DNA from 3 places in the Arthrobacter sp. STN4 genome. Region 2 is predicted to be linked to each of the others. Evidence: predicted binding sites of a transcription regulator. Region 2 holds the regulator's gene; each other region holds the start of a gene.
What was found. The regulator LexA, encoded in region 2, represses DNA repair genes until DNA is damaged. The targets are predictions, from matches to a motif close to TCGAACANNTGTTCGA.

Region 1 (5,303 bases), on a different contig from region 2:
CAAGGTGCGCGCGCTGGGCGTCCCCTCCGAACTTTTGGCCGAACACGGCGCGGTCGATGCCCGGGTGGCCTGCGCCATGGCCCTGGGCGCCTGCCATGTGGCGGGCGCCCGGGTGGGCCTGTCCACCACCGGGGTGGCCGGCCCCGAGCCGCACCAGGGCAAGGCCGTGGGGCATGTGTTCATCGGCGTGGCCATCGACGGGGAGGTGCAGGCCTACGAATACCACTTTGGCGGTGACCGGGCCATGGTCCGCCAGCAGGCTGTCGACGAGGCACTTGCGCTGCTCCACCAGGTGGTCGCCGCGGCCCGGGAACAAAAGTTGTGACCGAATAGTTAGTGATAGTGAACGCATTGGTTGGTGTATGCCCCTAGGATGGGATGACCAACTGGGGTGTGGCCTTTTCGGAACAGCCGAAGAGGATAAATATAAATTGCGAGGAGCAAGGCGATAACGATGGTGAAACAACCCGTATCCGTAAACGGCGTGGTGCGCTGGCGGGATGTGGGTTTGGCGGATGAGGCAAAGCATCAGCAGAAGGAGCGCAAAATGGTGGTTCTACGCCACGAGATTGGAGACGTCCTTCGGGATGTACGCCAGCGTCAAGGCCGCACACTCCGCGAAGTCTCACACAACGCACGCGTCTCACTCGGCTACCTGAGCGAGGTGGAGCGCGGGCAGAAGGAAGCTTCGTCCGAGCTGCTGTCCTCAATCTGCTCTGCCTTGGATGTGCCCCTCTCACTCATGCTCCGTGAAGTGAGCGACCGTTTGGCCATCGCCGAAGGCGTGGCCGTCCCGGACACCGTTCCGCAGGAGTTCGCGGCCCGCTATGGCCGCGACCTCAACGAGGAACTCTCCGACGAACTGCGCAAGGGACTCATGTCCAACGCCTACTAGGCGCCCACGGCGCCTGGACCGGCACTTGCCGAATAAGGCTGCCGCCCCGGCCGCCAACCGGAACGCGGCCCCGAGTTTAGTTTTAGTCAAGCCCCGCGGTGTGTGGGCTTGAGACGAAAAGCGGCCCCCGCCCCCTGGGCGGGGGCCGCTTTGCTGCGTCAGGGCAAGTGCTCAGCGGGCGGCGTCGTCGTTGAGCCTGGCGATAAGCTCCGCCAGGGTGGTGAGGTCCTTGGGGTCCCAATGGGCCAGCAGGCTGTGGAAGGCCCGCTGCCGGCCGTCATGGACCTCGCGCATCTTGGCCAGGCCCTGGGGCGTGAGCTCAATCAGCTGGGCCCGCCCATCGCGGGGGTCCGCTTCCTTGCGGACGAGCCCCACGCTTTCCAGAAAGCTGATCTGCCGGCTCACCGACGGCTTCCCCACACCAATGCACCGGGCCAGCTCCGTCAGGCGCATGCCGCCCTGTTTCAGGAGGACGGACAGCAGCCCGTAGGCGGCCGGCTCAAGGTCGGGGTGCACGCTGCGGGACAGGGAGTGGCTCGTGGCGCGGGCACGGCGCCACAAGAGGCTCAGCTCAACTTCCAGTACCTCAATGGCCGCCTGGGTCTCGGCGGGGAGGGGCGGACTGGCGTTGCCGTCCGGCGCAGCTTCTGTGGTCATGGCCCAAGTCTAGCTATTCGCCGCCTGCCGGCAGGCCCGGCCGTGCGAGAATGGAACTGTGCGAGTAAGCGAATTTTGGCGATTGATGGACGACGAGTTCACCCCGGGGTATTCCCGGGTGCTGGCCAGGGAACTGCACCTGACGGGAGTGGGCGGGAAGACGGCCCTGGATGCCCTCTCGGCCGGGTACGATCCCCGGGAGGTCTGGCTGGAAGTGTGCCAGATGCAGGACGTGCCGCAGTCGCGGAGGCTGGGGCGCGACATCCCCGTGAAGAAATAGCAGCACCCCCGACGGCGACACGCCGCACCGGGACTCGAAGATCTATTCGAGCACGCCTACAATTGAAACGGCGGGTATGGCGGGGACGAACAAGTTTTCCACATATTCGGCCGCAGGGCCGGACCGGACCGGACAATGTCAGAGCCTTGAACTAGCGTTTTAAGTAATTAAACCAACACCCGCCGGCTGCGCACCACGAGCAGCCCGGACGGGGCCGATGAATCGGCACAGATGAAAGACCGAGGTGAACCATGGCTGCTCCTGCAGACCGTGAAAAGGCGCTGGCCGCAGCACTGGCCCAGATCGACAAACAGTACGGCAAGGGTTCGGTCATGCGGCTGGGCGACGACGTCAGGGCCCCGATTGAAGTCATCCCCACCGGCTCCATTGCCCTGGACGTCGCCCTGGGCATTGGCGGGCTGCCCCGTGGCCGCGTCGTGGAGATCTACGGTCCGGAATCGTCGGGTAAGACCACCGTGGCCCTGCACGCCGTGGCGAACGCGCAGAAGAACGGCGGCATTGCGGCGTTCATCGACGCCGAGCACGCCCTGGACCCGGACTATGCCGCCAAGCTCGGCGTGGACACCGACGCCCTTCTGGTGTCGCAGCCGGACACGGGCGAGCAGGCCCTGGAAATCATGGACATGCTGATCGGCTCCGGCTCCCTGGACGTCATCGTCATCGACTCCGTGGCAGCACTGGTCCCGCGCGCCGAAATTGAAGGCGACATGGGCGACAGCCACGTCGGCCTGCAGGCCCGGCTCATGAGCCAGGCGCTGCGCAAGATCACCGGGCGCCTGAGCCAGACCAAGACCACCGCCATCTTCATCAACCAGCTGCGCGAAAAGATCGGCGTGTTCTTCGGCAGCCCGGAGACCACCACGGGCGGAAAGGCGTTGAAGTTCTACGCCTCCATCCGCATCGACGTCCGCCGCATCCAGACCCTGAAGGAAGGGTCCGACGCCGTCGGAAACCGTACCAAGGCCAAGGTCGTCAAGAACAAGATGGCGCCGCCCTTCAAGATTGCCGAGTTCGACATCATCTACGGCCAGGGCATTTCCCGCGAAGGCGGGATTATCGACATGGGCGTGGAGCACGGCATCATCCGCAAGTCGGGATCATGGTTTACCTATGACGGGGACCAGCTGGGGCAGGGCATGGAGAATTCCCGCCGTTTCCTGCGCGACAACCCGGAACTCGCCGCGGAACTCGAGCGCCTGATCAAGGAGAAGCTGGGTGTGGGCGTCGCTGCTGAACCTGAAGCGGAGGCAGCACCGAAGCTGAAGGCCGTCGACGGCTTCTAGGCACCCCGTGAACACCAGACGCCCCGGCCCGGAACCGGAACAGGACCCCGACGCCAACCCGGCGTCGGTGGCCCGGTCCGTCATCCTGCGCCAGCTGACCAACTCGCCCAAGAGCCGGTACCAGCTGGCCCGGAAACTGGCCGAACGGCATGTCCCCGAGGACGTTGCGGAGGCGGTGCTGGACCGCTTCGAGGAAGTCAAGCTTGTCGACGACGCCGAATTCGCCCAGCTCTGGGTGCGCAGCCGGGCCCGCAACAAGTCGATGGCCCGTGGGGCACTTAAGCGTGAACTGGCCGAGAAGGGGATCGCCCCGGAGCTGGCCGAGGAAGCGCTGGCCCAGGTCAGCGACGAAGACGAGGCGGACAACGCCGAAGCCTTGGTGCGCCGGAAGCTGCGCGGGTCCATGGACCTGGCCGACCGGGACGAGCGCGAGAAGTACACGCGCCGCTGGGTGGCCATGCTTGCGCGCAAGGGTTTCAGCCCGGCGGCGGCCTTTGCCGTGGTGGGCCGGCTCATCGATGAACACCTGGATGGCGAATCACCGCAGTAATTGCCGCCAAATCCGGGCCGGCCGCAGTTATGCTGGCCACCTATGATTAGTTTTCCGCGTCGAGGAGTGAGTGTCCTGGCAGCCGCAGCAGCTGCCGGGTTGATCGTGGTTTCCGGAGTTTCCGCCAGCCCCGTCCAGGCCGACGACGGACCGCCCAGCGGATACCCCACCTGGTCCGACGTGCAAAAGGCGAAGGGAAACGCCGCCGCCACGCAGGCGGAAGTGGTGAAAATCAACGGGCTGCTGGCCAGCCTGTCCGCCGAATCCGACACCCTCGGCACCGCCGCCGTCCAGGCCGGCGCCGTCTACGCCGCCACCCAGGCGAAACTGGACACGGTCACCGGCCAGGTGAACGTCCTGCGGGCCCAGGCCGGCCGGGCGGAAAAGCAGGCCCGCGGCTACGAGCAGGACGTGGCGGCCGTGGCCGTGCAAAGCTACAAGTCCGGCGGGGCCAACCTCGGCATCTTCGACACCCTGGCCACCCTGGGCTCCAGCAATGCGCTGCAGGGCCTGGGCCTGCTGGCACAGGTGGGGGAACAGACCGCTGACCGTGCCGTCAGGGCCAAGGATGCCACGGCCGTGGCGGACGCGCTCACCAAGTCGCGCCAGTCGGCAGAAGCTGAGCAGGCCACCCTGACGGCGGCATCGAAATCCGCGCTGGCAGCCGCCGTTGCGGCCCAGCAGGCCGTCGCCAACCAACTGGCTGCCCGGAAAAAGGACAGCGTCACCCTGAATGCGCAGCTGGCGTCGCTGAACCACACCACGGCCGCCGTCGAAAAGAAGTACCGCCAGGGCCAGGAGGCGCTGGCAGCCTACGAGGCCGCACAGGAAGCCAAGCGCCGGGCCGCCGCGGCTGAGGCGGCACGGGAGGCCGCCGCCGCCCAGGCTGCGGCAGCTGCGGCAGCCGCGCAGCAGCAGGCCAACCAGGCAGCGCCGGCACCGCAGGCCGCCCCGGCCACCTCCGGTTTCATCCCGGTGGCGGTCCTGCTGCCGAACATCCCCGGCGGCGCCGTCAACGACCCCGCCGGGGCACAGGCCTACGCCGCGTCCCGGCTGGGTGGCTACGGCTGGCCGCAAAGCCAGTTCCAGTGCCTGCTCCAGCTCTGGAACCAGGAGTCCGGCTGGCTGACCAACGCCACCAACCAGAGCAGCGGGGCCTACGGCGTCGCCCAGGCACTGCCTCCCGGCAAGTACTCCGACACCGGCGCCGACTGGCTCACCAACTACCGCACCCAGATCGACTGGGGCCTGGGCTACATCAGCAACCGCTACGGTTCCCCGTGCGGCGCCTGGGCCCACGAGGTGTCCAACAACTGGTACTGACGGACCCCGGGCAGGCATTTAGCGCCTTTCCCCGGCAGGACTTAAGCTTGATGGGTGAGCCTGACCCTAGACAGCGTTGATTCTTCCGCCACCTCCAGCCGCCCCCGCACCTACCAGGTGCGCACCTACGGTTGCCAAATGAACGTCCATGATTCCGAACGCATGGCCGGCCTGCTCGAGGCAGCCGGCCTGGTGTCCCTGGCCGACGCCGGCGACGCGCCGGTGCGCGACGGCCACGGCGAGCCCGTGCCCGACGTGGTGGTGTTCAACACCTGTGCCGTGCGCGAAAACGCG
Region 2 (5,303 bases):
TCTTCAGCCTGGGGGAAGACTCCAGCGTGGTGCACCTGCCCGGTGCCAAGTCCGGCCCGTCATCGCCCCTGGGCCGGGAAGTGGTGCGGCTGCGGGAATGGGCCGGGACTACGGAAACCGGCGACCGCGACGAACTCCTGCCCGGCGTCACGGACAAGGCCTGGCGACAGGTCTCGGTCACGTCAATGGAATGCCTCGGGGCACAGAAATGCCCGCTGGCCGAAGTGTGCTTTTCCGAGCTGGCCCGTGCCAAGGGCGGCGAAGCGGACATCGTGGTCACCAACCACGCCATGCTCGCCATCAGCGCCTTCGAGGGCATTGCCGTGCTGCCCGACTACGACGTCGTGGTGGTGGACGAGGCCCATGAGCTCCAGGACCGTGTCACGGGCGCCGTGACCGGCCAGCTGTCCGTGCAAATGGTGCAGGCCGCCGCGTCCAGCACGCGCAAGCATACCGGTGTGTCGGTGGAGGCGCTCCATGGTGCGGCCACGGCCCTGGACATGGCATTTTCGGGCATGCCCAGCGGGCTGCTGCCCAATGGACTCAACGACGAACACGCCGCAGCCATTGAACAGTTGCGTGATGCGGCCCGCGTGGCGCTGTCCGACTCCAAGCCGGACGGCAACGCGGCAGCCGACGGCGGGCGGTCGATCGCCAGGTCCCGGCTCAACCTGATCTTTGACCTGTGCGAACGGCTGCTCACCGCCAGGGATTCCCGCGAAGTGGTGTGGACCTCCCGCACCGGGACCTTCGCTCCCGGCAAGGGCTACCAGAAGGCCGACGAGAGCGAACCCCCCGTCATCAACATTGCCCCCCTTAGCGTGGCCGGCAAGCTCCGCGAGGGCCTGTTCGCGGACCACACGGTCGTGCTGACCTCGGCCACGCTGGCCATCGGTTCATCGTTCCAAGCCACGGCCGGGGGGCTGGGGCTGCTGGGCGCCAATGCACCGTCCTGGACCGGCGCCGACGTCGGCTCGCCCTTTGACTACCCCAAGCAGGGCATGCTGTACGTGGCTTCGCACCTGGCCAAGCCGGGCTTTGGCAATTCCCCCGAACAGCTGTCCGAGTTGGAGGCCCTCATCAGCGCCGCGGGCGGCGGCACGCTGGCCTTGTTCTCCTCGCGGCGGGCTGCGGAGGACGCGGCGGAAAAGCTGCGGAAAAAGCTCAAGGTCAAGATCCTCTGCCAGGGCGACTCGTCCATGGCCGGACTGATCAAGGAATTTTCGGACGAGCCGGACAGCTGCCTGTTTGGCACCATGTCCCTCTGGCAGGGCGTGGACGTCCAAGGCGCCTCGTGCCGGCTCGTGGTCATCGACAGGATTCCGTTTCCACGACCGGACGATCCCCTTGTCACGGCACGGGCCAGGGCCGTGGCCCAAAGCGGCGGTGACGGGTTCATTGCCATCTCCGCCACGCACGCTGCCATCCGGCTGGCACAGGGCGTGGGGCGGCTGATCCGTTCCAGCAGCGACCGCGGCGTGGTTGCCGTCCTGGACTCCCGCCTGGCGAACGCCGGCTATGGCGGCTTCCTCCGTGCCGCGCTGCCGCCCTTCTGGTCCACCAAGGACCGAGCCGTAGCCCTCGCCGCGCTGCAGAGGCTTTCCGGCAAGTAGCCGCCGGCGCCAGCGGGCCCGGCATTTTTCCGTCGGCTCTCCGACGCCGCGGCCCCGGGCGGCCTTGGCGCCTCCTTACGCCTCCGACAAAAAATGTCGGCTCCGGGCTTGCCTACAGGCTGCGGAGGACGGAGACGACCTTGCCCATGACGGTGGCTTCGTCGCCGAGGATGGGCTCGTAGCGCGTGTTCTGCGGCAGCAGCCACGTGTGGCCGTCGCGCTGGCGGAACGTCTTGACTGTCGCCTCGTCGTCCAACAGCGCCGCAACGATGTCGCCGTTGTCGGCCATGTTCTGGCGCCGGACCACCACCCAGTCGCCGTCACAGATGGCCGCATCAATCATGGAATCGCCGGCTACCTTCAGCATGAACAATTCGCCGCTGCCCACGATCTGGCGGGGGAGCGGCATGATGTCATCGACCATCTGGTCCGCCAGGATGGGCCCGCCGGCCGCAATCCGTCCCACGAGGGGAACAAAGGCGGTGTCCGAGGCACTGCTCAGTTGGGCAAAGTTCAGCCCGTTCGAGCTGCGGACCTGGTCCGGGTCGTTGACGCCCTCAATGGACACGGTGCCGTTGTCAATGACCAGCGGGATGAGCACCTCCATGGCGCGGGGGCGCTTGGGGTCGCGGCGCAGGTATCCGTGCCGTTCGAGCTGAATCAGCTGGTGGGTCACGCTGGACAGGCTGGCCAGGCCCACGTTGTCGCCAATTTCCCGCATGGACGGCGGGTATCCCTTGTCGGCAATGGAGCGCTGGATGCATTCGAGAATCTTCTTCTGCCGCACCGTAAGCCCCTTCATTCCTGCCCTGCTGGGGGCCTGCGGGATTCGATGCGGAGGTTCCGGTAGCGCCATGGTCCTTCGATCCTTTCTGGGGATGCAGCCAATAATGTCAGTGCCTGCTGGTGGACTGCTCTTGTTGGCGAATCCTTTCCCTCAAGATTAAGCCCGATATCGACGAATTTCAAACATTTGTTCTATCGAGTCTTGGCAAGCGTCGTCAATAGATGCTAAAACTAAGAGAACAAGGATAGAACATACGTTCTATCGAACATATTGTGCATGGAAGTCGTCTCCAGTCAGGTGTTTGCGGTCCTCCCCGAGGGGTGGCCGCCAAGGTGGCGGGGTCCCTGCGAAAGGAATGAAGTCATGAGTGCATTGGTGATTTCCCGCCCGGGCCCGGCCGTGGCCGCCCCCACGCCGCGTCGGGCGGGAACGGAACGTCCGACGCCCGCCACGGGGCTGCGCCTGACCCGGCGCGGACGCATGCTGCTGCTTGGCCTGCCGGCACTCGCGGTGACGGCCGTGCTGGTCTTTTCCCTGCTGGCCGTCCTGCTCGGTTCCCTGGCCAGCCCGGCCAAGGCGTCGACCCGGGATGCCGGCGCCGGCCTGGGCGGCCCTGCGGCCGTCACCGTCCTGCAGGGCGACAGCCTGTGGTCGATCGCGGCCGCCAGCGCCGGCACGCGTGACGTACGTGACGTCGTGGCTGACATTGTGTCCCTGAACAATCTCGGCAGCAGTGTCCTTCAGGCCGGACAGCGCCTGTACGTCCCGCTCCCGGAGTAGGCCACAGGGTCCCCGGGCGTCACAAGTTCGTGTCAGGCCTCCTGCCGCCTTAAACTGGTGGGATGGACCAGTTTGAACGTCTCAGCCAGTTGCCCCTTCGTGACGATTTGCGCGGCCAGCATCCCTATGGCGCGCCGCAGCTGGACGTTCCGATCCTGCTCAATGTCAATGAAAACACCTTCGGGGTGCCGTTGGATGCCAAGGAAGCGATCCTCAAGGCCGTCTCTGACGAGTTGGACGGGCTGAACCGCTACCCGGACCGCGAATTTACCGAACTGCGCCGGGCGCTGGCCGCCTACCTGGGCCACGGCCTGGTCGAAGAAAACATCTGGGCCGCGAACGGTTCCAATGAGGTCCTGCAGCAGCTGCTCCAGGCCTTCGGCGGCCCGGGCCGCAGCGCCATGGGATTTCCCCCCACATATTCGATGTACCCGTTGCTGGCCAGCGGCACCGGCACCGCCTACGTGGCAGGCGTCCGCGGGGATGACTACAGCCTCACGGCCGAATCCGCCGCCGGACAGGTGCGGGCGCAGGCCCCCAACATTGTCTTCCTCTGCTCGCCCAACAACCCCACCGGCACGGCGATCGGGCTGGATGTGGTCGAAGCGGTCTATGCGGCGGGGGAGGCCTCCCAAGCCATCGTGATCGTAGACGAGGCCTATGCGGAGTTTGCCCACGCCGGCACCCCCAGTGCCCTGTCCCTGCTTGAGGGCCGGCCGCGCCTGGTGGTCTCACGCACCATGAGCAAGGCCTTCGCCCTGGCCGGGGCCCGGGTGGGCTACCTGGCATCCGCCCCGGAAGTTGCCGATGCCATCCGGCTGGTCCGCCTGCCCTACCACCTCTCGGCCATCACCCAGGCCACGGCCGTTGCCGCCCTGCGCAATTCAGACGCCCTGCTGGCCAACGTCGAGGCCATCAAGGTCCAGCGCGACCGCATCGTGGCTGAACTGCTGGCGATGGGGCTGGCGCCGGCGCCGTCGGACTCCAACTTTGTCTTCTTCGGCGGCCTGGCCGACCCCGCGGCCGTGTGGGCCGGATTGCTGGCCGCAGGCGTGCTGATCCGCGACGTCGGCATCCCCGGCCACCTGCGCGTCACCGCCGGCACGGAGGCCGAGACCACCGCGTTCCTGGACGGGCTGCGCGCCATCCTGGCGAAATAGCGAAGCGGCGCCCGGCGTCGTGCCGCCGCCGGGGCGGGACACCAGCGCCCTTGCGTCTAAACTGGTGGTACACCAACACGAACGTTGCACGTGCCATGCCATGCCCGTCATCGGGCGCCCCAGGAAGCAAAGGACCCCAAGAACAATGACCGAAAACGGCCCGCAGTCCGGCCAGGGACGCACGGCACGCCTTGAACGCGCCACGAGCGAATCCAGCGTGCTCGTCGAGATCAACCTGGACGGCACCGGGGTTTCGGACATTGACACTTCCGTGCCGTTCTACGACCACATGCTGACGGCGCTCTCCAAACACTCGCTGATCGACATGAAGGTCAAGGCCACCGGCGACACCCACATCGACGCACACCACACGGTGGAGGACGTCGCCATCTCCCTGGGCGAGGTGCTGCGCGAGGCGCTCGGCAACAAGGCCGGGATCCGCCGCTTCGGCGAGGCCACCATTCCGCTTGACGAGGCCCTGGCCAACGCCGTGGTGGACGTTTCCGGGCGGCCCTACCTGGTCCACAGCGGCGAACCCGCGGGGCAGGAATACCACCTGATCGGCGGGCACTTCACCGGCTCGCTGACCCGCCACGTGTTTGAGGCCATCACCCTGCACGCACAGATCTGCCTCCACATGACCCTCATCGCCGGCCGGGACCCGCACCACATCGTCGAAGCCCAGTTCAAGGCGTTTGCCAGGGCCCTGCGCTCGGCCGTTGAAAAGGACCCGCGCGTCACCGGGATCCCGTCCACCAAGGGACTTTTGTGAGCGCGCCGGCACCGCAACCCACCGTCACGGTCCTGGACTACGGCTCCGGCAACGTCCGCTCCGCCGTCCGGGCCCTGGAGCGCGCGGGCGCCCGGGTGACCCTGAGCGCGCGCCCCGACGACGTGCTCGGCGCCGACGGACTCGTGGTGCCCGGCGTGGGCGCCTTTGGCTCCGTCATGGCAGAACTGAAG
Region 3 (5,303 bases), on a different contig from region 2:
CCACAGCGCAACCGCCCCCAGAGGCACCAGGACCGCCAGGCCGGCGTCGTGCCAGCCGAGGAACACTGCGGACGGAACGAGCGCGGCTGCCCACACGGCCAGCGCATCCACGCGGGCCGCCGCCCGCCCGGGGGGCCGGCCCCCGGCAGGGAGCCGGCGGGGTGCTGTGGCCAGCACGACGCCCAGCACCAGGGCCCCGGCAAGCAGTGCGGCAAGCAGCAGTTGGATCAACACGTGGGCACCTTTACTTGACGCATGTCACTGAACCGCCCTGAAGGGCGCCGGTCCAGTCGGAATAGGTGGTGGTGGCCGGGGTCTTGGCTGCCTTGGGGGCAGTGCCCGATGACGGCGCGTTTGCGGCGCTTCCGGACGGGGAGCCGGACCCGTGTGAAGCTCCGGACCCTGAGGAAGCGCTGCCGGCGGGCTTGGAATGTCCCGGGGTTGCGGCCTTCGCGGCGGGCTTCCGGGCCGGGGAGAGCAGTTCCTTGACGGTCGCCTGGACCTGGGCCACGTCGACCGTGTTGATTGATTCCCCCGTGGGGGACGTCCCGAAGCCGGTGATCGGCAGGGTGGTGAAGGAAATGTTGCCGGAGGTGATGGCGCCGGCCTGCCGGGCCATGTCCAGCAGGTTCAGCCCGGAGTCCACCACCAGGTTGCTGCTGACGGCGGACAGCACCGACTGCATCTTGGGGATGTCCGTAAACGTGCCCGCCTGCTTGAGCTGGTGGATGACTGAGACGATGAACGCCTGCTGGCGGCGCTCCCGGTCCAGGTCGGTGAAGCTGTAGTTCGGGTTGGTGGTGTCCCGGCGCTGGCGGACGAAGGCCATGGCCTGCTTGGCGTTGATCTGCTGCACGCCCTTGACGAAGTTGGCGCCCGAGTATGTGTCCTGGGTGGCCTGGTTGACGCAGACAGTGATCGGGGCCACGGCCTGGGCCACCTCATAGAAGCCCGCCATGGTCACCTCCACGAAGTGGTCGATGTGTACGCTGCCCAGGAACTGGGAGACCGTCGCGATCTCGGCCCTGCGCCCGGCCTCCCGGGCCTGCTGGTACGTGGCCTGGTCGTTGGGCTTGCCGGCGGCCAGCAGTGCGGTCTGTTCGGCAGCCAGCCCATAGCCGTAGGCTTCCTTGATCTTTGCATGCAGGTCCTGGCCGGGAATGCCGGCGAGGTGCACATAGTCGTCGCGGGGGATCGACATGGCCGTGGCCTTGGAACCGTCGGCCGGAATGTGCACCAGCATCAACACGTTGGCGTTGTAGCCTCCGGTGCTTTGGTTGCCGGCGTCCAGGGCGCTGTAGACGGCAGCGGAGAGTGGTTTGCCCTTTTCGTCAACACGTGAGTCGAGGCCCATCACGAGGATGTTGGTGTCCTTGGTCAGCTTTGCCACCGATTGGGCCCCGTCCAGGGCCCGGGAACGCAGGATGTTGTCGTTGGCCTGGACCACGGTGGCGACAACGAAGGCCACCGCCACCATCACGGCGGCCACCACCGCCGCCAGCACCGCGAGCGTGATCCGCCGACGGCGCAGCCGCCGGCGGTCACGCAGAATCAATTGCTCGTACAGGCCCATGGCTTTGCTCCTTGCCGGTGCCCCACGCCCGGTGAATCCTTGGCCCTCACTGCTCCGGGCCCCGGCTCCCATCGTCACACGGCGCGCCTGGCGGCCAGGCCCAAACGGCCCAATTTCCCGGGAAGTCCCAGCGGATTCACAGCCGCGGGCAGGGGCGGCCGGGGACGGCCGCGTGCGGTTCCCGACAGGTGCCCGCCCGCCCTGCCATACTCAAGGCACGGGCGCACACATCGTGGCTGCGCTGCGGAGGGGAGGGCGGGGGACATGTGCCGGCTTTTTGGGCTGCATGCAGGCAGGGACGCCGTCACGGCCACGTTTTGGCTGCTGAAGGCGCCGGACAGCCTTCAGGCGCAGAGCCACCGCGCCCCGGACGGGACGGGGATCGGCGTGTTCAACGGCCCGGGGACGCCCGTGGTCAGCAAACAGCCCATGGCCGCCTGGCACGATGCCGCCTTTGCCTCGTCGGCACGGACCCTGGAGGGCACCACCTTCCTGGCGCACGTGCGGTACGCGTCCACCGGGGCGCACACCCTGGAAAACACCCACCCGTTCGAACTCGACGGGCGGCTGTTCGCGCACAACGGGGTGGTGCACGGCCTGGACCGGCTGGACGCGCGCATTCTTGAACGGGGCGGGGCGGGGCTTGTCCGCGGTGAAACGGACAGCGAGCGGCTGTTCGCCCTCATCACGGCCGAGACGCGGCTCGCCGGGGGCGACCTCGGCGCCGGGCTCGCCGCGGCCATGGCGTGGGTGGTGGCGGCGCTGCCCGTGTACAGCCTGAACCTCATCATCACGACCGGCACCGGCCTGTGGGCGCTGCGCTACCCCGAAACCCATGGGCTTTACGTCCTGGAGCGCCGCCCCGGCGGCCACGGGCGCGGTGCCCAGCTGCAGGCCGGCAGCCCCCGGATCCATGCCCACAGCCCAAGCCTCGCCAACCAGGCGTCCCTGGTGGTTGCCAGCGAGCCCATGGACGCCGACCCCGGCTGGCGCCTGCTGGGTTCGGGGGAGATGCTCCAGGTGGACGCGGGACTGGCAGTCACGTCAACGTTCCCGCTGCCGGAGCACCCCGCATTCCCCTTGGCACTGGCAGACCTTGGCAGCGAGGCTGCCGCGTCGCAGCACCCGCACGCGGCGGGAGCGGCCTAAAAACCGGCCGGGCCGCGGCAGGGCTCAGACCGTCACGTGCCCGGCGTCGTCCACGGCCCAGGTGGGGTTGTAGGCCACTTCCCAGCGGAAGCCGTCCGGGTCGGCGAAGTAGCCGCTGTACCCGCCCCAGGGCTGCTGCCTGGGCGGACTTGCGACGTCGGCCCCCGCCTCCCGCGCCTGGCCCACCACGGCGTCGACCTCGGCGGGACTGCTCACATTGTGGCTCAGCGTGAGGGCGGCAATGTCAGCGCGCAGCCCGTCTTCCGGGACCCCGAGCTCGGCGGCCATCTGGGCGCGCTTCCACAGGGACAGGACCAGGCCGTGGTTGACCTGCAGGAAGAGGACGTCGCCGGGCACCTCCAGCCGCGGGGTCCAGCCCAGCCCGTCCACGTAAAAGCTGCGGGAGCGGGCAACATCGCGGACTCCCAGGGTGATGAAGTTCAGCCGTTGTTCCACGGTCCCGGCAGCCTAGTCGTCGCTGTCCTCGGGGGTCCACCGGCGGAAGTCGAGGGACAGGTAGAGGGCCAGTGCGGCCGAGTTGCTTTCCTCCACGCGCAGGGCCACCTCCTGGTGCCCTTCGTTGAACAGGGTGTCCATCGTGGCCAGGACCAGGTCCTCGGCCAGCCCCTGCCGGCGGTGGTTGCGGTCCGTAATGAGTTCAATGATGAACGGCGACTCGGGCGTGTCGTCACCCAGGGCGCGTTCGACGACGAGCACCGCGGCCACGATCCTGTCGTTTTCATCCAGCGCCACGTGGGACGCCTTGGGCAGGAACTGCCCGTACTTGCCGGCCAGCGAGGCACGCATGTTGTCCATGGCAACCTGCAGCGTTTCGCCCGCCAGGCCCGGGTCATAGGCGGTGAAGTAGAGCTCCCCGAGCCGGGGGAGGTCGGAATCCTCCACGGTGCGGGAGGCGGTTTTGAGTTCCCGCTCAAGCGGCGTGGTCCTGGCGATGAGGGTGACCATGTCTGTCATGGAACGCTCCTTATGTCGTTGCGGGGCCAACAGTGCAAGGTGCACCGGGGATCCGGCGGATCCCCGGTGCCGGTGCCGTGGCAGGTAATTGCTTAACGTACGGCGGGGCCGGTAAATGCCCGTCCGAGGCGAAATTCTTCCCAATTGGCGACTTTCTTGCCGCGTGAAGTGAGCGTACACTACATTTATTAGAATATATTTCCTAGTACTAAACGGGCGCCATGTACATGCTGCATGGCGCGTGGTGTGGCAGGCGGAGGTGGCAGGCACGCATGGGCACTTTCAGTGAAGGCATCGAGGTGGTGGAGACCGCCGCCGGGCTGCCGCTGCACCTGGCCTGGCGCGGCGGGCGCTACACGCTCGCCGCCGAGCCCCTGCGCTGGTACCGGCGGCGCAACTGGTGGGATGAGGAAACCCGCGCCGCCCCGGGAACGGGGGCGGGCCTGGTGGACAGGGAAATCTGGCGGGTGCAGGTCCGCCGCGACGGCGGATCCCGCAACGCACCGCTGCTGACCCTGGACCTGGTCAGGTACCTGCCGTCCGGCCGGTGGCGGGTCATAAAAATTCACGATGCGTTAACCGAAACGGTGGAAGAGCTGGAACCCGGTGCCTAAGTTTGTGCATTTGCATGCCGCCAGCGCCTACAGCGCCCACTACGGGGTTTCCTGGCCCGATGACCTGGTGCAGGCCGCAGCCGCCGACGGCGCCGACGCGCTGGCCGCCACCGACCGCGACGGGCTCTATGGTGCCATCAAGCACGTCCAGGCCTGCATGGCTGCCGGGATAGACCCCATCCTGGGCGTCGACCTCGCCATCCTGGACGACGCCGGCCAGGGAAGCGGGGCGGGCCCGTCCCGTTCCCGCCCGGCGCCCGTGGAGACCGGGCGGGTGGTGGTCCTGGCCCACGGCGGCCGGGCGCTGCGTGCCGGTGCGGGGTATGCGGCCCTGTGCCGGCTGGTCTCCGCCGCGCACGCCCGGCAACAGGGCCCCGTGGGGCTGACCCTGGCGGAACTGGCCGGCGGCGTGCTGGACCCGGAAACCGGTGAACCGGCCCTGACCGTGCTGGTGGGCCCGTTCTCCGACGTCGCCGGGGCCATGGGCGGGCGGCGGTACCTGGCGCCCCGGACCAGGTTTGCGGCCTGGCTGCACGCGATGCCGGCCGGCACCCTGGCCGTTGAGGTGGTGAGCCACTTCAGCGAGCCCGGGGGACCCCTGAGCACCACCCGCGCGGTGCGCATGCTCAAACTGGCCGAGGAATTTGGCGTCCCCGCGGTGCTGGCCAACGCCGTGCGGTACTGCACCGCGGACGACGCCCCCACCGCCGACGTGCTGGACGCCGCCCGGGCCATCACCCCCCTGGGCCGGCTGCCCGGCCTCCAGCCCACGGGGCAGGGCTGGCTGAAAAGCGGTGCGGACATGCACCGGGCGGGGCGGGAGATTGTTGGCCAGGGCGGCTACGGCACGGCGGAACTGGAGCAGCTGTGGGCCAACACGCTCAAGGTGGCGGACAAGTGCCGGCTGGATCCGGCGGCGGACCTGGGCTGGAAAAGGCCGGTCACCCCCGAGGCGGCCGTGCTCGGCCTGTCCCAGGCCCCGGCCAGGGAAC

Region 1: a site for LexA is predicted at 1,867-1,882, ahead of recA (recombinase RecA). Genes of this name have one in related genera too.
Region 3: a site for LexA is predicted at 3,887-3,902, ahead of MMF96_RS07160 (DUF6504 family protein). Genes of this name have one in related genera too.

Annotation. Positions count from the first base shown of each region.
Region 1 covers NZ_JAKZGX010000029.1:3,372-8,674, reverse strand. Annotated here, with positions in the region: gene MMF96_RS16355 (CinA family protein) at 1-325, shown strand, start outside; gene MMF96_RS16350 (helix-turn-helix domain-containing protein) at 455-895, shown strand; gene MMF96_RS16345 (MarR family winged helix-turn-helix transcriptional regulator) at 1,067-1,552, opposite strand; gene MMF96_RS16340 (DUF3046 domain-containing protein) at 1,611-1,832, shown strand; gene recA (recombinase RecA) at 2,084-3,136, shown strand; gene MMF96_RS16330 (regulatory protein RecX) at 3,144-3,686, shown strand; gene MMF96_RS16325 (hypothetical protein) at 3,753-5,009, shown strand; gene miaB (tRNA (N6-isopentenyl adenosine(37)-C2)-methylthiotransferase MiaB) at 5,064-5,303, shown strand, end outside.
Region 2 covers NZ_JAKZGX010000030.1:38,201-43,503, reverse strand. Annotated here, with positions in the region: gene MMF96_RS16775 (ATP-dependent DNA helicase) at 1-1,613, shown strand, start outside; gene lexA (transcriptional repressor LexA) at 1,726-2,469, opposite strand; gene MMF96_RS16765 (LysM peptidoglycan-binding domain-containing protein) at 2,764-3,180, shown strand; gene MMF96_RS16760 (histidinol-phosphate transaminase) at 3,243-4,340, shown strand; gene hisB (imidazoleglycerol-phosphate dehydratase HisB) at 4,486-5,112, shown strand; gene hisH (imidazole glycerol phosphate synthase subunit HisH) at 5,109-5,303, shown strand, end outside.
Region 3 covers NZ_JAKZGX010000007.1:6,239-11,541, reverse strand. Annotated here, with positions in the region: gene MMF96_RS07185 (hypothetical protein) at 1-234, opposite strand, end outside; gene MMF96_RS07180 (LCP family protein) at 245-1,573, opposite strand; gene MMF96_RS07175 (class II glutamine amidotransferase) at 1,838-2,722, shown strand; gene MMF96_RS07170 (VOC family protein) at 2,747-3,178, opposite strand; gene MMF96_RS07165 (GNAT family N-acetyltransferase) at 3,191-3,697, opposite strand; gene MMF96_RS07160 (DUF6504 family protein) at 3,970-4,311, shown strand; gene MMF96_RS07155 (DNA polymerase III subunit alpha) at 4,304-5,303, shown strand, end outside.